One region of the Neptuniibacter halophilus genome, then DNA from elsewhere that is predicted to be linked to it. Evidence: predicted binding sites of a transcription regulator. Region 1 holds the regulator's gene; the other holds the start of a gene.
What was found. Region 1 encodes sigma-54, which starts transcription at its own class of promoters, with help from an activator protein. Its sites were predicted from a motif close to TGGCACNNNNNTTGCTNT; they were not measured.
Positions count from the first base shown of each region.

Region 2: the regulator sigma-54 is predicted to act here: its motif matches at 5,123-5,140, upstream of speB (agmatinase).

Region 1 is NZ_AP027292.1:2,604,020-2,611,276, reverse strand. It holds gene QUD59_RS12135 (KpsF/GutQ family sugar-phosphate isomerase) at 1-791, shown strand, start outside; gene QUD59_RS12130 (KdsC family phosphatase) at 791-1,327, shown strand; gene lptC (LPS export ABC transporter periplasmic protein LptC) at 1,327-1,896, shown strand; gene lptA (lipopolysaccharide transport periplasmic protein LptA) at 1,886-2,407, shown strand; gene lptB (LPS export ABC transporter ATP-binding protein) at 2,411-3,136, shown strand; gene QUD59_RS12110 (RNA polymerase factor sigma-54) at 3,183-4,685, shown strand; gene hpf (ribosome hibernation-promoting factor, HPF/YfiA family) at 4,742-5,032, shown strand; gene ptsN (PTS IIA-like nitrogen regulatory protein PtsN) at 5,052-5,507, shown strand; gene rapZ (RNase adapter RapZ) at 5,519-6,376, shown strand; gene QUD59_RS12090 (HPr family phosphocarrier protein) at 6,382-6,651, shown strand; gene mgtE (magnesium transporter) at 6,769-7,257, shown strand, end outside.
Region 2 is NZ_AP027292.1:1,511,247-1,518,503, forward strand. It holds gene QUD59_RS07050 (DUF748 domain-containing protein) at 1-2,586, opposite strand, end outside; gene QUD59_RS07055 (heavy metal-responsive transcriptional regulator) at 3,185-3,583, shown strand; gene QUD59_RS07060 (sigma-54 interaction domain-containing protein) at 3,588-4,988, opposite strand; gene speB (agmatinase) at 5,179-6,135, shown strand; gene QUD59_RS07070 (YjiH family protein) at 6,216-7,257, shown strand, end outside.

The DNA.
Region 1 (7,257 bases):
TCGCCGCCACACTGGCCAGCACCGGCACCCCTTCGTTTTTTGTTCATCCGGGGGAAGCCAGCCATGGCGATCTGGGCATGATCACCCCACAAGATGTGGTGATCGCCCTCTCCAACTCCGGCGAAACCTCAGAGGTGGTGACCATTATTCCGCTGCTGAAGCGGATGAAAACACCACTGATCAGCATCACCGCAAATGCCGGCTCGACCCTGTCTCAGGCCGCTGATGCCGACCTGCATATCGCCATCGAACGGGAAGCCTGCCCACTGGGTCTGGCGCCCACCTCCAGCACCACCGCACAACTGGTACTGGGCGATGCGCTGGCCATTGCCCTGCTGGAAGCCCGCGGCTTCAGCGCCGAAGATTTCGCTTTTTCACATCCCGGCGGCAGTCTGGGTCGCCGTCTGCTGCTCAAAGTCAGCGATATCATGCATGCAGACAGCGAAGTACCCCGGGTCGAAAGTGGCACCCTGCTGAAAGATGCCCTGCTGGAAGTAACACGCAAGCGGCTCGGCATGACCACCATCGTTGATAACCGGGGTTGCCTGCTGGGGATCTTTACCGACGGTGACCTGCGTCGTTCACTGGATCAGAATCTGGATCTGCAGAACACCGTGATCGACAGCGTTATGACGCCAAACGGGACCACCGTAACCGGCGATATGCTGGCAGCAGAATGCCTGCAGATCATGGAAAGCCGGAAAATTAACGCCCTGATCGTGACAGACGCCGATAATCGTCCGGTCGGCGCACTGAATATGCATGACCTGCTGAAAGCCGGAGTCATCTGATGAATATCCCTGTAACCGCGTCACTGGCGCGACGCATGCAAAAAATCAGCCTGGCGGTGTTCGATGTTGATGGCATCCTCACCAGCGGACAACTGCTGTTCCTGCCCAACGGGCAGGAGGTGAAACAATTCAACACCCTCGACGGGCTGGGCATCAAACTTCTGCATGAAGCCGGTATCGAAACCGCTATCATTACCGGACGCAGTTCTAACCAGGTTGCGCTGCGGGCCAAATCCCTCGGCATTACTTACCTCTATCAGGGCCGTGAAGACAAACTCACAGCCCTGCAGGAGCTGTGGGAGCAAACCTCCCACCACGCTGAAACGACCGCTTATATCGGCGATGACCTGCCCGATCTGGCAGCAATCCGCCACTGCGCCTTTGGCGCCTGCGTACCCAATGGCCACCCGCTGGTAAAAGAGCACGCAGACTGGTGCACTGAGCGCCGTGGCGGTGAAGGTGCGGGCCGTGAATTCTGCGAAGCCATTCTGGCAGCGCAGAACAAACTCGAAGCACTGCATAGTCAGTACCTCTGATGTTTGATTTAGCCAACCGCCTCCGACTGATTCTCGCCGCGCTGATACTGGTGCCGGTACTGCTTTACTGGGGGATTTCGGACAGCCCTCAGGAAAGCGTCAGCCGCGCTCCCCTGACCGACCAGATGGACTACTTCATCGATCAGGGCAAACTGCGCGAATGGCAGAGCGAAGGGCAACTGCAACGCCAGCTCAGCACCATCCGTCTGGAGCACTACCCTGCGGAACAGGCCAGCCATCTGCAACAACCGAAAACCCTCAGTTACCGAGAGGATGGCAGCCGGGTACGCGTCACTGCCAACAAAGGGGTCAGCCTGGATGATAACAGCCGCACAGACCTTGCAGGCGATGTCAGAGTTCATGATAATCCGGATACGCCCACGGCAACGATCCTGAAAACCGAGCAACTGGCTATTTTCCACCAGTTGGACCGGGCCGAAACCGATCTCCCCGTGACCATAGAATCGGCAAACAGTATTCTCCAGGGTGTAGGCATGGACGTGGAGTTCAACAGCCGCGTCATGAATCTGCACTCTCAGGTAGAAGGAACTCACAACAATGCTAACTAAATTCGCCACCGCGCTGACCGCTCTGCTGACCCTGACTGCGTTCCAGGCCTCCGCGCTGCCGGAAGACCGTGACCAGCCTATTCACATCACAGCCAACAAAGCACGGATTGATGACAAAACCGGTATTACGACCTATATCGGCGATGTGGTCATCACTCAGGGCACGATGCTGATCGAAGCCGACCATGTTGATATGTACCGCGGTGACGAGGGCATCGACAAACTGATCGCCAAAGGCGCCCCTGCGCACTTCCGCCAGAAACCTACCGCCGAAGACCCTTACAGTGACGCCTGGGGCCTGCACATGGTTTACGAAGTCGATATTGAAAAACTGACCATCACCCAGCAGGCTAAAGTGATTCAGGAGCAGGATACCTTTACCGGCGAAAAGATCATCTACGACCTGACCCGCTCTATCGTTAACGCTTTCGGCAGTCAGGACAGTAACGAACAGAGTTCCGGCCGGGTTAACATGGTGATCCAGCCAAAGAAAAAGAATAAGGCCAACTGATAGATGAGCTTACTAGAAGCCCATAACCTGGCTAAGCGCTATAAAGGGCGCGAGGTTGTTAAAGATGTTTCCCTGCAGATCAACAATGGCGAAATCGTAGGCCTGCTGGGGCCCAACGGTGCCGGCAAAACGACCTGTTTTTACATGATTGTCGGGCTGGTACAGGCCGATCGCGGGCGCGTCAGCATTGGCGATCAGGATATTACATCACTGCCGATGCATGGCCGCGCGCGCCAGGGAATCGGCTACCTGCCTCAGGAGGCCTCCATCTTCCGCAAGATGTCGGTCAAAGATAATCTGCTGGCTATTCTCGAAACCCGAGCGGATCTCGACAAGGCCGGTGCAACTGAAAAGATGCAGGAATTGCTGGAAGAGTTTCATATCACCCACATCCGTGACAGTCTGGGTATGAGCCTCTCCGGCGGTGAACGACGCCGGGTAGAGATCGCCCGCGCACTGGCCACCGAGCCTGACTTTATTTTGCTGGATGAGCCGTTTGCCGGGGTCGACCCGATTTCGGTTAACGACATCAAGCAGACCATTCGCCACCTGCAATCCCGTGGCATCGGCATTCTGATTACCGATCATAATGTGCGCGAGACCTTGGATATTTGCGAAAGAGCCTATATCGTCAGTGAAGGCACTATACTTGCCACAGGCAAGCCGAACGAGATTTTGGCCAATCAGGCTGTTAAGAACGCCTATCTTGGCGAACAGTTTTCCCTGTAACCCGGCCATAATCTATCTGGCTATCAGGAGTTAAGACCGTCGTATTATGAAACAAGCGCTCCATCTAAAAATTGGGCAACAGCTCACCATGACCCCTCAGCTTCAGCAGGCAATCCGTCTGTTGCAGCTATCCACGCTGGACCTTCAGCAGGAGATTCAGGAAGCGCTTGAAAGCAACCCCATGCTGGATGTATCCGATGAAGATCATGGACAGGATACAAGCAACAACGAATCCGACAACCAGACTGAGACCACTGAGATCAGTGCCGGGGAAAGCAGTAACAGCGATAATGACTATGACGACAGTCCGGCTGCCGAAGATAACTGGAACGAGAGCATCCCGGATGAACTCTCTACAGACAGCAGTTGGGAAGACACCTTCCAGTCCTCCACGCCCAGCCTGAGCAAAGAGGATCTCGACAGTTTCGAATCCAATGACACCGCCGAAGAGACCCTGCAGGATCATCTGCACTGGCAGCTCAACCTCACGCCCATGAGTGACATGGATCGTCTGATCGCCACCAGCATCATCGATGGCATCGATCCCGACGGTTACCTGACCATCAGTCTTGAAGAGATTCTCGAACACTTCCAGACCGAAGAGGATGAGCAGTTCGCCGAGCTGGAACTGGATGAAGTGGAAGCGGTACTGCACCGTATCCAGCAATTCGATCCCGCCGGTGTTGCCTGTCGCGATCTCAGCGAATGCCTCAGCATTCAACTGAGCCAGCTACCGGCTGAAACCCCGTGGCGCAATGAAGCGATCAAAGTCGCCCAGCAATATATCAAACTGCTGGGCACCCACGACTACCGCCAGTTGATGCGCAAAACCCGTTTGCGTGAACCCCAGTTGCAGCAGGTTATTCAACTGATTCAGGGGCTGAATCCGAAACCCGGCGCCAGTATCAGCCAGAGCACTGCAGAATATGTCATTCCTGATGTTATCGTCACTAAGGAACGGGGCGTCTGGACAGTCAACCTGAATCCGGAAGTATCTCCTAAACTGCGGATCAACGCCGGTTACGCCGGTCTGGTAAAACGCGCAGATAACAGCTCCGACAACACCTATCTGAAAAATCACTTGCAGGAAGCCCGCTGGTTCATCAAAAGCCTGCAGAGCCGGAATGAAACCCTGCTCAAGGTTTCCAATGAGATTGTCCGACGTCAGTCCGGCTTTCTGGATCACGGTGAAGAGGGTATGAAACCCATGGTGTTGCACGATATTGCCGAAGCGGTCGAGATGCATGAATCCACCATCTCCCGCGTTACCACGCAGAAATTTATGCACACCCCCCGGGGTATCTTTGAGCTGAAGTACTTCTTCTCCAGCCATATCAGTACAGCCACCGGTGGAGCGGCCTCTTCGACCGCCATCCGTGCGCTGATTAAGAAAATGGTGGCCTCTGAAAATGCCGCCAAGCCGTTGAGTGATAACAAGATCGCCCAGTTCCTGGATGAACAGGGCTTTAAAGTCGCCAGACGTACGATCGCAAAATATCGAGAAGCGATGGGCATACCACCTTCTAATGAGCGAAAGCGTCTGGTTTAATAATAACAACACATGCACGCTGACTAAGTCTCGTCAGCATTCAGTAGGAGAGACCTATGCAGATCAATATCACCGGACACCATGTTGAACTGACCGATTCCATGCAGAACTATGTGCTTGAAAAGCTGCAGAAGATCGAACGCCATTTTGACAACATCACCAACGTTCAGGTAACTCTCAGCGTAGAAAAGCAGCGTCAGAAAGCTGAAGCTGAGATGCACGTCTCCGGCGCACAGCTGTTTGCCACTCACGAGCACGAAGATATGTATGCGGCGATCGACGGCCTGACTGATAAGCTCGACCGTCAGGTGATCAAGCATAAAGAAAAAATGAAAACCCACAAATAGGCCCACGCTTTAACACACTATGCAGGTCAATGAACTCCTGACCCCCTCAAGCACCCTTTGCGGTCTTGAGGGCGGCAGTAAAAAACGTATTCTGGAAGTCATCGCTGAGCAGATCGCTGAGCAGCATCCGGAGCTGGATAGCAGCAGTATATTCAATGGATTGCACGGCCGTGAAAAGCTGGGCAGTACCGGTATTGGTGATGGCGTTGCTATCCCCCACTGTCGCCTTGCTGACTGTCAGGATGCCATCGGCTTCCTGATTAAGCTGGATGCAGCGGTTGATTTTGATGCGATCGACAGCAAGCCGGTTGACCTGTTGTTTGCACTGGTTGTGCCGGAGGATGCCACCTCCGAACACCTGCAGACACTGGCCTCCATCGCCGAGCTGTTCAGTCAGGAAGAGGTTCGCGCAGCATTGCGCGAGGTTCAGAACGACAAGGACCTGTTTGAGACCGTTAACCGACTCAGCAGTTAGGGGCAGATGTCATGAAGCTGGTTGTGATAAGTGGCCGATCGGGCTCGGGTAAAAGTACCGCACTGCAAGCTTTAGAAGATATCGGCTTCTACTGTATTGATAACCTGCCAGCAATGCTGCTGCCCGATCTGGTGCAGCAGATGAGCAGCGACCCCAGCCATCCGAATCAGATTGCGGTCAGTATTGATGCCCGCAATCTGCTGAGTAACCTGTCGCGATTTCCTGAGATACTGCAACAACTCAGAGCTGAACACTGGGCGGATTATGAGGTGATCTATCTGGATTCCTCTGAAGCCACCCTGATTAAACGCTACAGTTCGACCCGGCGCAAACACCCCCTTTCAGATGAGAATAAAAACCTGCAGCAATCGATTCAGTCCGAATCGGAGCTGCTGGAACCGATCGCCAGTATGGCCGACATCCGCATTGACACTACACGGCTGTCACTCTACGAACTGCGGGATACGGTTAAACTCAGGGTCGCTCAACGCAAAGAACAGACCCTTTCGGTGCAGTTTGAATCTTTCGGTTTTAAGCACGGCGTGCCGCTGGATGTGGATTTTGTCTACGATGTCCGTGCGCTGCCCAATCCGCACTGGATCCCGGAACTGCGCCGGTTCACCGGTCGCGAAAAGCCGATTCAGGAGTTCCTGGGCAACTCGCCTGAGGTTGGCGAAATGATCGCAGATATCACCACCTTTCTGGAGCGCTGGCTGCCCCGCTTCGGCGAAAATAACCGCAGCTATATCACCATCGGCATCGGCTGCACTGGTGGTCAGCACCGCTCAGTCTTTATCTGTGAACAGTTAGCTTCTCATTTCTCCAAACATATGGATAATGTTCAGGTACGTCACCGGGAGCTGAGTTAATCAGGATGCAGGAAAAAGAACTACTCATCATCAACAAACTGGGTCTGCACGCTCGCGCAGCCGCCAAACTCATTGGTGTTACCTCCCGTTTCTCCTCAGCCATCACGCTGGGTAAAGATGGTCGCGAGGTGGACGGTAAAAGCATTATGTCGGTGATGATGCTGGCCGCCAGCAAAGGTACCAGCCTGACCATTCGCGCCGACGGTAGCGATGAACAGGCCGCTCTGGACGCGATCGAACAGCTTATCAACAACCGCTTCGACGAAGATGAGTAAATAATTATTACTTATCATCGGGTTATCCCAGACCTGACAATTCGCTATAATTGACCTGTCGACCCGCCGGCGCATTTCCGGCACTCCACCCCTCCAATCGTACATGTGACGCACGCTATGGCGCAGACAGAGACCAAATCACATCTGGATAAGCTGAGTGAAGCACTGGACAGCGGTGAGTTCCGCCAGATCCGCTTCACCCTCAACCATACCCTGCGTCCAACAGAAGTGGCCCGGCTGATAGAGAAGTCACCGCCAAAAGAGCGTCAGATTCTGTGGAACCTTATCTCGCACGATCTGGAAGCGGAGGTACTGCAACACCTGGCCGATGACATTCAGGCTGACATCCTCAGCCGGATGAACTCAGAAGAGGTACTCGCCCTGACCGAATCCCTCGATTCGGATGATATGGTCGACGTTCTGCAGCAATTGCCTAACCGGGTGATGAAAGAAACCCTGCGGATCATGGACAAGCAGAACCGGCGTCGGGTCGAGAAACTGCTGTCCTACCCGGAAGATACCGCCGGCGGTCTGATGAACACGGATACCACCACCATCCGTCCTGACATCACCGTTGAGACAACACTGCGTTATATCCGCCGTCAT
Region 2 (7,257 bases), 1.1 Mb from region 1:
TTGATCGGCCGCCACCGCAAGACCACAAATATTCATGCGAATGCCCTTACGCTCGTTCATCAGCCCGGCCAGCTTCTGCATGTAGGCATCCGATTCACTATTCAGCTCGGCTCCGGCAGGCACAAATTCGACCGGTTGCAGGGTGATAAAAGAACCACTGCTCTGTGCATCCATGACCATCCGGCCAATCGAGATCAGCGCACCAAACGGCTGTAATGCATTACCCAGATAACCAAGCGCAGCGTTTTTCAGGCCTTTACCCGCCAGCTTGTTGATCACACTCTGGTAGCCAAACGACGGGTCATCCAGTGATCCATCCAGCGGAATATCCAGATCGATATTATCCTCATTATCCTGTAACACCATGATCGCGGTACCCAGTGGCATAGACACCTTCTGGTCAAACGAATCACTGCGCGCCTTGTTCTGCGCTTCCACCTGCAGTTTGTTCAGGCGAATATCATTGCTGCCTTTCAGGTTGCGGTCTTTAATGGTGCCCGAACTATCCAGACTTAACTGCCCGCTCTGCAGATAGTAGCCGGTATAGGCCAGTGCATAGGGGCTCATGTGCTGGAGGTCGAGCCCTTTAACCCGTGCCTGCCAGTGACCGCCGTAGTTGCCACTGAACAGTTCAATCGCCCCGTCACCGCTTAACTCAGAAAAGTTACTCTTAGCTTTAAATTCAAATCCGGTCTCGCCTTTGGAGCCTGTGTCCAGTTGTTTCAGGCGCAGATGGTAGAGATCAAGTTTGGTCTTAAAGACCGGCCTGACGCCCTGATCCTGAAACTCCAGCAGATTACTGCCCTGCAACGCCAGCTGATCAATACGTACCCTGAAATCAGACGCCTTATCATCTCCTGCCGAAGCCTTCGCCTTCGCCGGTTGCTGCGGAGCCAGACGGGCCAGCAGCCAGTCCAGATCCGGCAGGCCTCGCTTATCCGACAGTCTTACCCGGCTCTGGCTTGGCCCCAGCGTCAGCCGGGCAATACGCAACTGCTGCAAGTGTTGCAGGGTCAGCTCGTCCACGCCAATAGTCTGCCACTGGGTCAGCGGGGCCTGCTCTCCCTCCACCCGGAGCTTATTCAGCCTGAGCGCTGATACCGCAATACGTTCCGGATGTTGTACCTGAATCCCTTTAACACTGGCACCGGCCACACTCAAAAGCGGTGTCTGCTGATGAGTGAGCTGCAGATCATTAATCGCCAGATCAGGCGCTGTGACGTTCCACGCGGCCATATCCGGGCTGTTAACGGAGCCGCTCAGATCCAGACTACCAACGCCTAACTGCTGTTCTGCCTGAGCCAGCGCCAACTGTTTGAGGCTTACCACCAGTTGTTCCAGTTTCAGAGCGCCGTCAGCCGCCCGCTGCAGATCACCGTTCAAGGACAACTGCTGCAACTGCACGGATTCACCACCACTGGCGGCCACGGACAACCCTGTTGTGTTGAGCGGAGCAACACGCGCCTGCCATGTAGCCAGATCCGGAGTATTAACCGTTCCCTTCAACCCCAGACTAGTCGCTTTAATCTGCTGCCCGGCAACCTGCAAATCCACTCCGGAAGCATTCAGATCAAGCCCCCGGGCCTGTATGTTATTCACCCCCTGCATCTGCAACTGGTCTTTAAGATTCAGTCCGGCCAGACGCAGTCGGGTATCGGCCAGATCCAGCGCCAGCCCCTGCAAGCGGGTATCCCCCTGATGCTCCAGGCTCACCAGTTGCGAACCTTTTAACTTGAGCCTGAGCTGTCCATCCCAGGCCAGACTTTCCTGATTCAGATTAAGATCATCCTGATTGAACCTGAACTGCCGCAGGCGAACAGAACCACTCTGGATGAGCTGGCTTTCGACATTGTTCAGATTGCCTTCGGCCTGAATTTTCAGGTCGAGGTCGATATAACCGCGCAGGGAGGGCAGAAACAGTGCGGTCACGCTGTGCAGGGGAAAGTTATCCAGTTTCAGGCTCAGCTCGGAGCTTTTATCGTCCGGCAGAGGTTTGGAACTGGACGCTAACTGTAATGGCGCGCCGTTAAATTCACCGTCCAGATCAAGCCGGACCGGTTGTTCCTGATCCCAGAGATAGAGGTGGGCAAGCTCACCCTGATTGAGCTGCAGACGATGGGTCAGTCCGGCCATTTCGGCCTGCCACCGAATCCGCTCCAGACTCAGTTGATCTAAGCCAAAACTCCATGCTGAGGGTTCCTCTGACGCAGTGTCTTCAGCGCCTCCTGAGGAGAGACTGTTCAGGTCCAGCGGGCCCAGCCATAGTTGCTCAGCCTGTTCACGGATACCGATATTAATTCCGCTCAGTTGCAGGCTGGACAGACGAATCCGTTTCTCTGTCAGTTGCTGGTAATCGAGATCAACCGCAATTCTTTCCAGCTCCAGCGCCGGTTTACCTTCCGCTGCCGCATGCAGCCCGCGAAGCTCGACCTGCCCACGCAACCAGTCCACCTCCAGCGCCGTCAGACGCGCCTCCTCTGCGCCGTTATCCAGCAGCCAGAGCACGGCCTGATCACGCACCAGCAGCGGGAGGTTATGCAGCAATAACGCAACAACAATCACAAAACAGACTAGAAACCTAAGCATGATCCTTTCGCTCATCTTTTCGCGGATAACAGCGGTTATGATAATCCAGATTCATATACAGGGTAGAGTCTGAACGGCGGGAAAAGCAAAATTCCCTGACCACCGCAATTGGCTTTATTTCTTTAATGATCAATACCTACTATCAATACCTAAATTAACGATATATTCCGCCTATCAAAATTTAACCAGCCCTGATAAAATTCCGCGCCGAATCTATACGATCAGTGGGCCCTGCTACCGTTTACGGCCAGATAGCGTTCGCCGATCAATAAAGACAGTTCTATGCAACTTTAACCACTAAGCAGACGCTCTGTGGCCAGATCCCAAACAAGAAGCGCACAAGTGCTCAACCCTGGGATGAAGTAACCCGCTGTTTACTTCGCCGGCCCGACACAGATACTGCTGCCTGAAATTTGAGGGTGACTTTCATGGCTGATAACGAAAACTTCCGCGACTCTTCTGGCTTTGGCTGGATCCTGATCAATCTGGTAGCACTGGCATGGATTACTATGCCTGCCAGCATCGCTGTAAGCCGCGTGGTACTGTAATTACAGACCACGTCATTGAGCGAACATACTGCCTGTGTTAAACAGGCAGTATGAAACAGCTCAAGATCGGCCAGGTGGCCAAACAGTCCGGCATCAGTGTCGAGACCATCCGATACTATGAAAAGCGCGGTCTGATTCCGGAACCGCAGCGTCTTGAATCCGGCTACCGGGTTTATTCAGAACACACCCTGCAACGACTGCACTTTATCCAACGAGGCAAAGAGCTTGGTTTCTCCCTGCAGGAGATCGGCGAACTGCTCTCGCTTCAGGTCCAGCCTGATTCAAGCTCCGCTCTGGTTAAACAACAGGTCGAACATAAAATCGATCTGGTGCGCAGCAAGATCAGTGAACTGCAGAAAATTCAGCACTCGCTCGAACAACTGTCAGAGCGCTGCTGTGGTGAAGGGCCGGTCTCTGAGTGCCCGATCATCGACTTCCTTCAGCATTGAGCCTTCAGCGCAGCCCGGTTTTGAGACCATGTTTGCGTAGCCTGCGAAACACGGTCGGCTGGCTCAGGCCCAGAGATTCCGCCAACTGATAGGTGGTATCACACTGCTTAAGTGCTTCCTCCAGCAACTGCTTTTCGTAGGCGTCCAATGCCTCATTCAGGCTTCGCCCGGACAGACCTGCCGCCGGCACCACGACCGGCGCCACCGGGGCAGGCATGGGCTCAGCACCGGCCTGAGCATAAACCGGTAACTCGCACTGAATCAGATTGCCCGGGCTGGCCACGTAGAAGCGCTCCAGCAGATTCTCCAGTTCACGCACATTACCTTGCCAGGGATACTGAACCAGTTGCTGCCGGGCCTGCTCATCCAGCACTTTATCCTGCTGATAGCGCTGATTCAGACGCACCAGCACATGATCCAGCAACACCGGGATATCCTCGGGTCGTTCGCGCAGCGCCGGAATCATCACCGGCATCACATTCAGCCGGTAATACAGATCCAACCGAAACTCTCCGGCGACGACCTGATCATGCAGATTCTGGTTGGTCGCACTGACCAGACGAAAATCGATATTGGTAGACGTGGTGCTGCCGATTCGGGTCACGACTCCGTCCTGCAGAACTTTCAGCAGTTTCGCCTGCATCGCCAGCGGCAGCTCCCCTACTTCATCAAGGAACAGGGTGCCCCCATCTGCCTGCTCAATCAGGCCCGGTTTACCCTGCCGTGAGGCACCGGTGAAGGAGCCGGGCGCATAACCAAACATCTCCGACTCAAACAGACTCTCCGGAATCGCACTGCAGTTTACTTCGATAAAAGGGGCTGCCGCGCGCGGACTGAGGCGATGACAGAGCTGAGCAATGGCCGTTTTGCCCACCCCGGATTCCCCCAGCAGCAGCAAACTGGCATCGGTCGGGGCTACCCGCTGCAACAGTTCATAGATCTCTTTTAAGGCCTGACTTTTAAAGCAGAGTTCATCTACCTGTACCGTTTCACCCGCAGGATAACCACGCCGGGCCAGCTTCTGTTGCAGCAACTCATACTCCTGCTGCAGCAGTTGCAGATCGGTCAGATCCTGCGAGAAGCTGATCACACGAACCAGTTGTTCCTGCTCATCAAACACCGGAAAACCTTCCGCCATGACCGTGCGCCCGGTACGGGTCGCCTGCATCAGTTGCACGGGTTTACGCTGTTGCAGTACCTGCGCGGTTACCGAAGGCTTAAGTACCCCTTCCTGCTCCAGCTCATAGATCGATGCACCGAGCATCTGCTCCAGCGAGCGACCATAAATCTGGGCACAATTACTCCCCGCCTGCAGGATCACACCGTTGCCATCGGCAATCATGATGTTGTCGCGGGACTTCTCCAGCACCAGCTCCAACGCTCTTTCGCTAATTGATCGATTCACCTGCCCCTGACCTCTTGCCGCCGCATACTATCAAAAATGAATCATAATTCATTTAAGAATCAAATCCCAGCACACCGCAATTCAATAATGAATCAAAAGATTACAACTTATTGAAAAACAATAAAAAATAAAATTGGCACAGTTCTGGCTAAAACTCCTTATGACAAGAAATTCACATAAGGATAACGCCATGTCTGAACGCCGTTTTAACCAGCCCCTGGGGGGCAACGAGATGCCACGCTTCGGCGGCCCGGCCACGTTTATGCGCCTACCTACCGCCGAACCCTCAGCCGATCTGGATGCGGCGTTTATCGGGGTCCCCTTTGATATAGGCACCTCCAACCGCCCGGGAGCACGTCTGGCTCCCCGTCAGATGCGTGATGAATCGCGGATGCTGCGCCCTTTCAATGTATCTACCGGTGCCGATCCGTTTAACAGCATTCAGGTGGCCGACATCGGTGATGTGCCCATCAATACCTTTAATCTGCAGGACAGTATCCGGATTATCGAAGCGTTCTACGACAAGGTGCTGGAACATAACATCGCCCCTCTGACGCTGGGCGGCGACCACACCATCGCCCTGCCGATCCTGCGCGCACTGAAAAAGAAACACGGCCCGGTTGGCCTGATTCACGTCGATGCTCACGCCGATATCAATGACCACATGTTTGGCGAAAAAATCGCCCACGGCACGCCGTTCCGCCGTGCAGTAGAAGAAGGCCTGCTGGACTGCGACCGTGTGGTTCAGATCGGCCTGCGTGGCACCGGCTACTCCATCGACGAGTACGACTGGTCCCGTGATCAGGGCTTCCGCGTCGTCACGGCCGAGGAGTGCTGGCACAAATCTCTGGAACCCCTGATGGCCGAAGTGCGTGAAAAAGTCGGCGGCGGTCCGGTTCATATCAGCTTTGACATTGACGGCCTCGACCCGGCCTATGCCCCGGGCACCGGCACTGCCGAAGTCGGCGGTCTGACCACGCCACAGGCACTGGAGATCATCCGTGGCTGTCGCGGTCTGGATATCGTCGGTGGCGATCTGGTGGAAGTCTCTCCGCCTTACGACAACAGCGGCAACACCGCCCTGCTTGGCGCCAACCTGCTCTACGAAATGCTCTGTGTTCTGCCTGGCGTGAACTACCAGGGCTAACTTTTTTCGGGCCCGTTAGCTGTCAGTGCATACGGCCGGGCCCGGTTATGCCAAAATAACTACAAGACGAAGGTTAAACCATGAATCAACATCTTGATCAAACGGAAGCAGAGAGCGTACTGCTGACCGACAAGGATGAAACGCACCGCAAGCACAGCCTCTCCACCTACCTGAAGTTCATCATCCCCTCTGTGGTCGGGGTGCTGTTCTTTCTGACACCGGTCATGGTGGATGGCAAAGTCACTATCGGCATGGGCGTGCTCGCTGACGAACTGAAGGCCCTGACCAAGGACTACCTGCCTGCGTTTGCTACGTCCCTGCTGGTGCTGTCAGCACTGGTCTCACTCTATGCTGCACTGCTGAAACCCCGCTGGGCCAGTAAAGACAGCACACTAGTTGAAGTGTTCACGCCTAAAGGCCTGTGGCTGGCCCTGCGGGTCATTGGCGCTGCGTTTGCAGCCATGACTCTGTTCGAGGTGGGCCCGGAGTGGGTATGGAACCGCAACACCGGCGGCGTAATGCTGCTGGATCTGGCACCGGTCCTGATCACCTTTTTCTTCTTTGCTGCGATTCTCCTGCCGTTTCTGGTGGACTTCGGTTTTATGGAGTTTATCGGCACGCTGGTGCGGAATATTTTCCAGAAGGTCTTCCGTCTGCCGGGCCGCTCCTCCATCGATGCGGTCGCCTCCTGGCTGGGTTCCGGTACCGTTGGGGTACTGATTACCACGCAGCAGTATGAGCAGGGCTTCTACTCTCAGCGTGAAGCATCCGTCATCGCGACTAACTTCTCCATCGCATCGATCGCCTTCAGCCTGCTGATCAGCAGCTTTATCGGTCTCGATCACCTGTTTATCCCCTTCTACCTCACCGTGGTTGTAGCCGGTCTGATCGCAGCCGTGATCACCCCGCGTCTGCCGCCGTTGAGCTGGAAAAAAGATGAGTACAGCAGCCGCGGAAAACAGATTAAAGAAGTGGTGCCAAACGGACACTCCCTGTTCTCATGGGGACTGGAACAGGCACTGCGCCGTGCCGCCAACGCGCCGGGTGCAGCAGCACTGGGCCGAAGCTGCCTGCTGAATGTCACTGATATCTGGTTTGGTCTGCTGCCTCTGGTGATGGCGA